Regions from separate parts of the Cytobacillus spongiae genome, predicted to be linked through region 2. Evidence: a T-box and tRNA genes for the amino acid it is inferred to sense, from the RefSeq annotation. Region 2 holds a T-box; the other regions hold tRNA genes.
What was found. A T-box is a leader RNA that pairs with one kind of tRNA and senses whether it is charged. The one in region 2 lies ahead of thrS (threonine--tRNA ligase), so its partner is inferred to be a tRNA-Thr.

Region 1: it has a tRNA-Thr gene. The T-box ahead of thrS (threonine--tRNA ligase) is inferred to sense a tRNA for this amino acid. The anticodon was not compared.
Region 3: it has a tRNA-Thr gene. The T-box ahead of thrS (threonine--tRNA ligase) is inferred to sense a tRNA for this amino acid. The anticodon was not compared.

The regions. Positions count from the first base shown of each region.
Region 1 is NZ_CP089997.1:3,364,612-3,367,859, forward strand. It holds tRNA gene LS684_RS16955 (tRNA-Gly) at 1-62, opposite strand, end outside; tRNA gene LS684_RS16960 (tRNA-Phe) at 72-147, opposite strand; tRNA gene LS684_RS16965 (tRNA-Asp) at 297-373, opposite strand; tRNA gene LS684_RS16970 (tRNA-Met) at 377-450, opposite strand; tRNA gene LS684_RS16975 (tRNA-Ser) at 474-566, opposite strand; tRNA gene LS684_RS16980 (tRNA-Ile) at 584-660, opposite strand; tRNA gene LS684_RS16985 (tRNA-Met) at 670-746, opposite strand; tRNA gene LS684_RS16990 (tRNA-Ala) at 767-842, opposite strand; tRNA gene LS684_RS16995 (tRNA-Pro) at 859-935, opposite strand; tRNA gene LS684_RS17000 (tRNA-Arg) at 939-1,015, opposite strand; tRNA gene LS684_RS17005 (tRNA-Leu) at 1,029-1,117, opposite strand; tRNA gene LS684_RS17010 (tRNA-Gly) at 1,126-1,200, opposite strand; tRNA gene LS684_RS17015 (tRNA-Leu) at 1,210-1,294, opposite strand; tRNA gene LS684_RS17020 (tRNA-Lys) at 1,305-1,380, opposite strand; tRNA gene LS684_RS17025 (tRNA-Thr) at 1,397-1,472, opposite strand; tRNA gene LS684_RS17030 (tRNA-Val) at 1,483-1,558, opposite strand; rRNA gene rrf (5S ribosomal RNA) at 1,568-1,684, opposite strand; rRNA gene LS684_RS17040 (23S ribosomal RNA) at 1,872-3,248, opposite strand, start outside.
Region 2 is NZ_CP089997.1:2,297,340-2,300,587, forward strand. It holds gene thrS (threonine--tRNA ligase) at 1-1,724, opposite strand, end outside; T-box leader at 1,775-1,999, opposite strand; T-box leader at 2,034-2,260, opposite strand; gene LS684_RS11610 (sporulation protein) at 2,477-2,866, opposite strand.
Region 3 is NZ_CP089997.1:952,394-955,641, forward strand. It holds rRNA gene LS684_RS04960 (23S ribosomal RNA) at 1-586, shown strand, start outside; rRNA gene rrf (5S ribosomal RNA) at 767-883, shown strand; tRNA gene LS684_RS04970 (tRNA-Glu) at 894-968, shown strand; tRNA gene LS684_RS04975 (tRNA-Val) at 978-1,053, shown strand; tRNA gene LS684_RS04980 (tRNA-Thr) at 1,064-1,139, shown strand; tRNA gene LS684_RS04985 (tRNA-Lys) at 1,150-1,225, shown strand; tRNA gene LS684_RS04990 (tRNA-Leu) at 1,236-1,317, shown strand; tRNA gene LS684_RS04995 (tRNA-Gly) at 1,330-1,404, shown strand; tRNA gene LS684_RS05000 (tRNA-Leu) at 1,413-1,498, shown strand; tRNA gene LS684_RS05005 (tRNA-Arg) at 1,513-1,589, shown strand; tRNA gene LS684_RS05010 (tRNA-Pro) at 1,593-1,669, shown strand; tRNA gene LS684_RS05015 (tRNA-Ala) at 1,687-1,762, shown strand; tRNA gene LS684_RS05020 (tRNA-Met) at 1,783-1,856, shown strand; tRNA gene LS684_RS05025 (tRNA-Ser) at 1,880-1,972, shown strand; tRNA gene LS684_RS05030 (tRNA-Met) at 1,997-2,070, shown strand; tRNA gene LS684_RS05035 (tRNA-Asp) at 2,074-2,150, shown strand; tRNA gene LS684_RS05040 (tRNA-Phe) at 2,338-2,410, shown strand; tRNA gene LS684_RS05045 (tRNA-Tyr) at 2,422-2,505, shown strand; tRNA gene LS684_RS05050 (tRNA-Trp) at 2,513-2,586, shown strand; tRNA gene LS684_RS05055 (tRNA-His) at 2,609-2,684, shown strand; tRNA gene LS684_RS05060 (tRNA-Gln) at 2,721-2,795, shown strand; tRNA gene LS684_RS05065 (tRNA-Cys) at 2,800-2,873, shown strand; tRNA gene LS684_RS05070 (tRNA-Gly) at 2,886-2,959, shown strand; tRNA gene LS684_RS05075 (tRNA-Ile) at 2,965-3,041, shown strand; tRNA gene LS684_RS05080 (tRNA-Asn) at 3,096-3,170, shown strand.

The sequences.
Region 1 (3,248 bases), 1.1 Mb from region 2:
TGGGAATCGAACCCACGACATCAGCTTGGAAGGCTGAGGTTTTACCATTAAACTACACCCGCATATAACAATGGTGGCTCAGGACGGAATCGAACCGCCGACACAAGGATTTTCAGTCCTTTGCTCTACCGACTGAGCTACTGAGCCAAATTTAATAGTGATTTACTTATTTTAAAAATGTTCGTAAAATGTGTCAAACCTTCGTTCCGATTTCAGAATGATTATTCAAGAAGCTTATTCGGTCGTGCTCTACCGACTGAGCCAAATATAATAATACATTACTTATTTCGTGAAAATGGCGGTCCGGACGGGACTCGAACCCGCGACCTCCTGCGTGACAGGCAGGCATTCTAACCAACTGAACTACCGGACCAAATTGCGGGGACAGGATTTGAACCTGCGACCTTCGGGTTATGAGCCCGACGAGCTACCGGACTGCTCCACCCCGCGATAATAATATTTAGATAAATAAGTGGCGGAGGAAGAGGGATTCGAACCCCCGCGCGGTTTAACCCGCCTGTCGGTTTTCAAGACCGATCCCTTCAGCCGGACTTGGGTATTCCTCCGCAGTATAAAATTGAGATGGTGGACCTTGTAGGACTCGAACCTACGACCGGACGGTTATGAGCCGTCTGCTCTAACCAGCTGAGCTAAAGGTCCAAGACTTCATGGTAGCGGCGGAGGGAATCGAACCCACGACCTCACGGGTATGAACCGTACGCTCTAGCCAGCTGAGCTACGCCGCCATGATAAATCAAAGTATAATTGGTGGAGCCTAGCGGGATCGAACCGCTGACCTCCTGCGTGCAAGGCAGGCGCTCTCCCAGCTGAGCTAAGGCCCCAATCTTTTTTAGAAAATGGTCGGGAAGACAGGATTCGAACCTGCGACCCCTTGGTCCCAAACCAAGTGCTCTACCAAGCTGAGCTACTTCCCGAAATGGCGCGCCCGAGAGGAGTCGAACCCCTAACCTTTTGATCCGTAGTCAAACGCTCTATCCAATTGAGCTACGGGCGCAATATTTATAAAATGGTGCCGAGGACCGGAATCGAACCGGTACGGTAGTCACCTACCGCAGGATTTTAAGTCCTGTGCGTCTGCCAGTTCCGCCACCCCGGCACTACCTTTGGAGCGGAAGACGGGATTCGAACCCGCGACCCCCACCTTGGCAAGGTGGTGTTCTACCACTGAACTACTTCCGCATATATAATTGGTGCGGGTGAAGGGAGTCGAACCCCCACGCCTTGCGGCGCCAGATCCTAAGTCTGGTGCGTCTGCCAATTCCGCCACACCCGCATGATATAAATGGTGAGCCATGAAGGACTCGAACCTTCGACCCTCTGATTAAAAGTCAGATGCTCTACCGACTGAGCTAATGGCTCATATTAGTATATAAAATGGTGCCGGCGAGAGGACTTGAACCCCCAACCTACTGATTACAAGTCAGTTGCTCTACCAATTGAGCTACACCGGCATAAAGAATATGGTGGAGGATGACGGGATCGAACCGCCGACCCCCTGCTTGTAAGGCAGGTGCTCTCCCAGCTGAGCTAATCCTCCATTATATACGCTTGGCGACGTCCTACTCTCACAAGGGGACAGCCCCTAACTACCATCGGCGCTGAGAAGCTTAACTTCCGTGTTCGGCATGGGAACGGGTGTGACCTTCTCGCTATCGTCACCAAACTTTTCTTAAAGACATATATTATTATAATATGTTTTAAGTATTTTTCAAGAGAAATTTTATATTTATTCCCTCAAAACTAGATAATGTATAGAAGAAGAAAGAATATCGGTAATGCCATTTTCATAACTAGTCCAGCTACGGCTCCTACCTTCTATCGAAGTTGTACAGTCGCCTTCGCTTTCTTATTTGGTTAAGTCCTCGATCGATTAGTATCAGTCAGCTCCACATGTCACCATGCTTCCACCTCTGACCTATCAACCTGATCATCTTTCAGGGATCTTACTAGCTTGCGCTATGGGAAATCTCATCTTGAGGGGGGCTTCATGCTTAGATGCTTTCAGCACTTATCCCTTCCGCACATAGCTACCCAGCGATGCCTTTGGCAAGACAACTGGTACACCAGCGGTGCGTCCATCCCGGTCCTCTCGTACTAAGGACAGCTCCTCTCAAATTTCCTACGCCCACGACGGATAGGGACCGAACTGTCTCACGACGTTCTGAACCCAGCTCGCGTACCGCTTTAATGGGCGAACAGCCCAACCCTTGGGACCGACTACAGCCCCAGGATGCGATGAGCCGACATCGAGGTGCCAAACCTCCCCGTCGATGTGGACTCTTGGGGGAGATAAGCCTGTTATCCCCGGGGTAGCTTTTATCCGTTGAGCGATGGCCCTTCCATGCGGAACCACCGGATCACTAAGCCCGACTTTCGTCCCTGCTCGACTTGTAGGTCTCGCAGTCAAGCTCCCTTGTGCCTTTACACTCTACGAATGATTTCCAACCATTCTGAGGGAACCTTTGGGCGCCTCCGTTACTCTTTAGGAGGCGACCGCCCCAGTCAAACTGCCCACCTGACACTGTCTCCCGCCCCGATCAGGGGCGTGGGTTAGAATTTCAATACAGCCAGGGTAGTATCCCACCAATGCCTCCACCGAAGCTGGCGCTCCGGCTTCCAAGGCTCCTACCTATCCTGTACAAGCTGTACCAAAATTCAATATCAGGCTACAGTAAAGCTCCACGGGGTCTTTCCGTCCTGTCGCGGGTAACCTGCATCTTCACAGGTACTATAATTTCACCGAGTCTCTCGTTGAGACAGTGCCCAGATCGTTACGCCTTTCGTGCGGGTCGGAACTTACCCGACAAGGAATTTCGCTACCTTAGGACCGTTATAGTTACGGCCGCCGTTTACTGGGGCTTCGATTCAGAGCTTCGCTTACGCTAACCCCTCCTCTTAACCTTCCAGCACCGGGCAGGCGTCAGCCCCTATACTTCGCCTTGCGGCTTTGCAGAGACCTGTGTTTTTGCTAAACAGTCGCCTGGGCCTATTCACTGCGGCTTTTCAGGGCTATTCACCCTAAAAAGCACCCCTTCTCCCGAAGTTACGGGGTCATTTTGCCGAGTTCCTTAACGAGAGTTCTCTCGCTCACCTTAGGATTCTCTCCTCGCCTACCTGTGTCGGTTTGCGGTACGGGCACCTTTTTCCTCGCTAGAGGCTTTTCTTGGCAGTGTGGAATCAGGAACTTCGGTACTTTATTTCCCTCGCCATCACAGCTCCGCCTTATG
Region 2 (3,248 bases):
GTGTCCGTTTTCACTCTTACCCCTAATTCCTTTAATTCTGCTTGGAGCTTCCCGCCGTATTCTAAATGAACCTGTGAAACAGGGATAATTTGCACTTGTGTCGGTGCAAGCCACACAGGAAACGCTCCTGCAAAATGTTCGATTAAAATCCCAAAGAACCGGTCGATTGATCCAAATATAGCTCGGTGAATGACAACTGGGCGAACTTTTTGTTTAGATTGATCGATATATGTCAAATCAAACTTTTCAGGCATTTGAAAATCAAGCTGTATCGTTGCACATTGATGGCTTCGTTTTAGCGCATCCTTTATGTGAAAGTCAATTTTCGGTCCATAAAATGCTCCATCCCCTTCATTTAAATGGTAAGGAACATTCAAGCTCTCCAATACGCTCTTTAATGCTTCTTCAGAAGTTTCCCATAGACGATCATCCCCTAATGAATCTTCAGGGCGAGTCGATAGTTCTACTGAATAGTCAAAACCAAATGTAGTGTATACTTCGTCAATTAAGTGAATAACCTGCTTAATTTCACTTTCGATTTGATCCTCCCGAACAAATATATGGGCATCATCCTGACAAAATGTGCGGACTCGAAGCATTCCATTTAATGCACCACTATACTCATGACGGTGAACTTGGCCGAACTCCGCCATTCGAATTGGCAGATCTCGATACGAATAAAGATTGTTTTTAAACATCAGCATATGCCCTGGGCAATTCATTGGTTTGAGAGCAAATTTTTTATGTTCAACCTCCGTAAAGTACATATTTTCATGATAATGATCCCAATGACCTGATTTTTCCCATAACTCTTGATTCATCATGAACGGAGTACGTACTTCATCATAATTGGCCTTTTGTTGAACGACTCGAGAATAATTTTCTAACTCATTCCTAATGATTTGTCCATTTGGTAAATAAAATGGCATTCCAGGTGCCTCTTCAGAAAACATAAATAGCTCTAACTGCTTTCCTAGCTTACGATGATCTCGTTTTGCAGCTTCTTCTAAGAAATCTACATACTCACTTAGCTCTTTTTTATTTCTAAATGCCACGCCATAGATTCGCTGAAGTACCTGATTATTACTATCTCCTCGCCAATATGCACCTGATACGCGTGTTAATTTAAACGCCTTAATGTAGCCTGTAGATGGAAGATGTGGTCCGCGGCAAAGGTCAATAAAATCTCCTTGCGCATAAAGAGTTATGTTTTCTCCCTTTGGGATGTCCTTTAAAATCTCTAACTTAAAAGGCTCATTCTTCTTTTCAAATAGCTTTTGAGCTTCTTCAAAGGAAACTTCCATTCGCTCGATTTCTAGATTTTCACTGATGATGTTTTCCATTTCTTTTTCAATTGCGGATAAATCATCAGAAGTAATCGGATGCTCAAGGTTCATGTCATAATAAAATCCATCTTCAATAACAGGTCCAATGGCTAATTCTACATGACCATGAATTCTCTTTACAGCCTGCGCTAACACGTGTGCAGATGAGTGTCTTAAAATAGCCACTGCTTCTTCTGAATCTAAAGTTAATATTGTGAGCTTTACATCTTTTTCTAGCTTATAGCTCAAATCAACCAGTTGTTCATCTATTTTCCCTGCAACTGCTTTTTTACATAGGCTTGAGCTAATTGACTCTGCTACCTTTTTTACCGTTATTCCTATTGGAAATTCCTTGATTTTCCCATCCGGAAATTGTACATGTATACATTTCTCACTCATCATTCTAAACACTCCTTTTAAAAGTATAAAAAAACGCACCCATCCCTATGGCAAGGGACGAATGCGTCATATTCGTGGTTCCACCCAATTTCCCACAAGCTAAAAATGAGCTTATGGCTTTGGTGCTGTAACGTCGCAAAAACGGCATTGGATACTTTAATTCCCCAATACTGCTCAAAGGCGGTAAATTATTTTCCTAAGCTAGGAAGTTCACAGCGATTCCTTCCCTCTCTGAAAACCGTAAAAATAAATCATGTCCTTCTCATCGCATCATATGAAATTAAAAATAAAAACGCATCCATCCCTATGGCAAGGGACGAATGCGTCATATTCGTGGTTCCACCCAATTTCCCACAAGCTAAAAACGAGCTTATGGCTTTGGTGCTGTAACGTCGCAGATACGGTATTGGATACTTTAAGTTCCCCAATACTGCTCAAAGGTGGTAAGATACTTTCCCTGCGTTAGGAAGATTTCAGCTTTCCTTCCCTCTCTGGAAACCGTAAAAAGTAAATGTTGTCCTAATCAAAGCATTTTCATAAATTTGAATTATTTTACATCTTACATGAATGATTTATTTTTTGCAATCATTTATTTTTCATTGTTTGAAAATCTACATCCATTGATTTTTCAAAAACACAGTATTCTCCCAGTATTTAAGATGATTTTAGCTCTCTAAATTTTTTTATGCTCTATACTGACTAATCTAACTAACACCAAATCACACTTCCCTAGTTCAGCGTAAACCACCTAATCAACCATGAATTCGAATGAAGTCTTGATCCTCACTCTTAACTCCCTCTTGAAAATACATCTTCGTTTTAAAGCGATAGGAAATATTCTCATCTGAACAACGAATATTTTTTGGTAAATGGAATGAAAAAGGGATTTTATTCATTTCTGTAGATGCAATGGACTTTGTAGAATACATCGTAAACGATTCAATGATGTGTTCACTTTTCGTTTTCCGATCTTTTAATACTAGATCACATTCGATTCGCCTTATTTTCTGTTCAATTGTTCCTCCTACAATAGAAAAATAACCATTTACACTTTCTCCTATATTAAAATCTGTTTTCTCTAGAATTAAATCAATATTAGCTGCACCTACACCAAGTAGAGACATATATTTTCGTAGAATCATGATTTATCCTCTCCTATCAATTATTTTGGCTGTTTAATGGGTTTCTTGCGTTTCATTGCATCTAGCATTTTGTAAGCAGGCTTTTTCAAACAAAAAAGGCCTCTACCATTTATCTGGTAAAGACCTAAACATAAAGACCTTTACCGAATTGGTAAAGGTCTTGCTAACAACATAAAGTTTGTTGCCAACAAAGCCGAGAGACACGTGTCTCTGAAATGACGACTTTGCTGCTAAAGCTACTCCCCTTTGGAGAACTTATTAAATTAATATTAGAATACTATAAAAATAGCAGTCAGTCAAATATTTCCTTGAACATCCACATTAGTTTACATAAATTAATTATACACAATTAATTTTATGCAAAATTCAGTTATATTTATGT
Region 3 (3,248 bases), 1.3 Mb from region 2:
ATTCGTAGAGTGTAAAGGCACAAGGGAGCTTGACTGCGAGACCTACAAGTCGAGCAGGGACGAAAGTCGGGCTTAGTGATCCGGTGGTTCCGCATGGAAGGGCCATCGCTCAACGGATAAAAGCTACCCCGGGGATAACAGGCTTATCTCCCCCAAGAGTCCACATCGACGGGGAGGTTTGGCACCTCGATGTCGGCTCATCGCATCCTGGGGCTGTAGTCGGTCCCAAGGGTTGGGCTGTTCGCCCATTAAAGCGGTACGCGAGCTGGGTTCAGAACGTCGTGAGACAGTTCGGTCCCTATCCGTCGTGGGCGTAGGAAATTTGAGAGGAGCTGTCCTTAGTACGAGAGGACCGGGATGGACGCACCGCTGGTGTACCAGTTGTCTTGCCAAAGGCATCGCTGGGTAGCTATGTGCGGAAGGGATAAGTGCTGAAAGCATCTAAGCATGAAGCCCCCCTCAAGATGAGATTTCCCATAGCGCAAGCTAGTAAGATCCCTGAAAGATGATCAGGTTGATAGGTCAGAGGTGGAAGCATGGTGACATGTGGAGCTGACTGATACTAATCGATCGAGGACTTAACCAAATAAGAAAGCGAAGGCGACTGTACAACTTCGATAGAAGGTAGGAGCCGGAGCTGGATTAGTTATGAAAATGGCATTACCGTTATTCTTTCTTCTTCTATACATTATCTAGTTTTGAGGGAATGAACCTCTTGACAAAATATTATTGTTTTGTTAATATAATTTTTGTCGCTAATTTAAAGTCTAGTAATTATTGCGAGAAGGTCACACCCGTTCCCATGCCGAACACGGAAGTTAAGTTTCTCAGCGCCGATGGTAGTTAGGGGCTGTCCCCTTGTGAGAGTAGGACATTGCTAGACTTACTAAATTGGCCCGTTGGTCAAGCGGTTAAGACACCGCCCTTTCACGGCGGTAACACGGGTTCGAATCCCGTACGGGTCACCATTTTAATATGGAGGATTAGCTCAGCTGGGAGAGCACCTGCCTTACAAGCAGGGGGTCGGCGGTTCGATCCCGTCATCCTCCACCATATGTTTTATGCCGGTGTAGCTCAATTGGTAGAGCAACTGACTTGTAATCAGTAGGTTGGGGGTTCAAGTCCTCTCGCCGGCACCATTTTTTGAATGAGCCATTAGCTCAGTCGGTAGAGCATCTGACTTTTAATCAGAGGGTCGAAGGTTCGAGTCCTTCATGGCTCACCATTTAGAATATGCGGGTGTGGCGGAATTGGCAGACGCACCAGACTTAGGATCTGGCGCCGCAAGGCGTGGGGGTTCGACTCCCTTCACCCGCATTATTTATATATGCGGAAGTAGTTCAGTGGTAGAACACCACCTTGCCAAGGTGGGGGTCGCGGGTTCGAATCCCGTCTTCCGCTCCAAAGATAGTGCCGGGGTGGCGGAACTGGCAGACGCACAGGACTTAAAATCCTGCGGTAGGTGACTACCGTACCGGTTCGATTCCGGTCCTCGGCATCATTTTATAAAAAGCGCCCGTAGCTCAATTGGATAGAGCGTTTGACTACGGATCAAAAGGTTAGGGGTTCGACTCCTCTCGGGCGCGCCATTACGGGAAGTAGCTCAGCTTGGTAGAGCACTTGGTTTGGGACCAAGGGGTCGCAGGTTCGAATCCTGTCTTCCCGACCACTTCTTATAAATTCATTGGGGCCTTAGCTCAGCTGGGAGAGCGCCTGCCTTGCACGCAGGAGGTCAGCGGTTCGATCCCGCTAGGCTCCACCAATTATAATTTGATTCATCATGGCGGCGTAGCTCAGCTGGCTAGAGCGTACGGTTCATACCCGTGAGGTCGTGGGTTCGATTCCCTCCGCCGCTATTAACTTCATATTATAATTAAACGGAGGAATACCCAAGTTCGGCTGAAGGGATCGGTCTTGAAAACCGACAGGCGGGTTAAACCGCGCGGGGGTTCGAATCCCTCTTCCTCCTCCATATTTTTTATTACTATTATATTATCGCGGGGTGGAGCAGTCCGGTAGCTCGTCGGGCTCATAACCCGAAGGTCGCAGGTTCAAATCCTGTCCCCGCAATTTGGTCCGGTAGTTCAGTTGGTTAGAATGCCTGCCTGTCACGCAGGAGGTCGCGGGTTCGAGTCCCGTCCGGACCGCCATTTTTACGAAACAAGTAATACATTATTATATTTGCTCAGTAGCTCAGTCGGTAGAGCACGAATGAATAAGCTTCTTGAATAATCAACAGCGTACCGATTGAATGGCTTCATGAATAATCATTCTGAAATCGGGACGAAGGTTTGACTTTGACTCATTTTACGAAATAAGTATGTTAAAATATTATTTGGCTCAGTAGCTCAGTCGGTAGAGCAAAGGACTGAAAATCCTTGTGTCGGCGGTTCGATTCCGTCCTGAGCCACCTTTCATTATGGAGGGGTAGCGAAGTGGCTAAACGCGGCGGACTGTAAATCCGCTCCTTCGGGTTCGGCGGTTCGAATCCGTCCCCCTCCACCATTTACATAGGGGCATAGTTTAACGGTAGAACAGAGGTCTCCAAAACCTCCGGTGTGGGTTCGATTCCTACTGCCCCTGCCAATCAAACAAAGTATTTATCATGGCGGCTGTGGCGAAGTGGTTAACGCATCGGATTGTGGCTCCGACACTCGTGGGTTCGATTCCCATCAGTCGCCCCATTATTATTAAATAATTTAATATGTGATTATAAATAGTGGGCTATAGCCAAGCGGTAAGGCAACGGACTTTGACTCCGTCATGCGTAGGTTCGAATCCTGCTAGCCCAGCCAAAAGGGCGGCATAGCCAAGTGGTAAGGCAGAGGTCTGCAAAACCTTCACCACCGGTTCAAATCCGGTTGCCGCCTCCATTTAATTAATATGCGGGTGTAGTTTAATGGTAAAACCTCAGCCTTCCAAGCTGATGTCGTGGGTTCGATTCCCATCACCCGCTCCAATTAGGGGCCTATAGCTCAGCTGGTTAGAGCGCACGCCTGATAAGCGTGAGGTCGATGGTTCGAGTCCATTTAGGCCCACCATAATATACACTTGAATTTTTATGAATATACATGGTATTATATACATATTAACATTCCACAGTAGCTCAGTGGTAGAGCTATCGGCTGTTAACCGATCGGTCGCAGGTTCGAGTCCTGCCTGTGGAGCCAAACTATACATACAAGCTGGAGAGTAATTCTTCGGTTTTTTTTTGTGCTATTTATCAAATATATCCTAACTAAGAATAT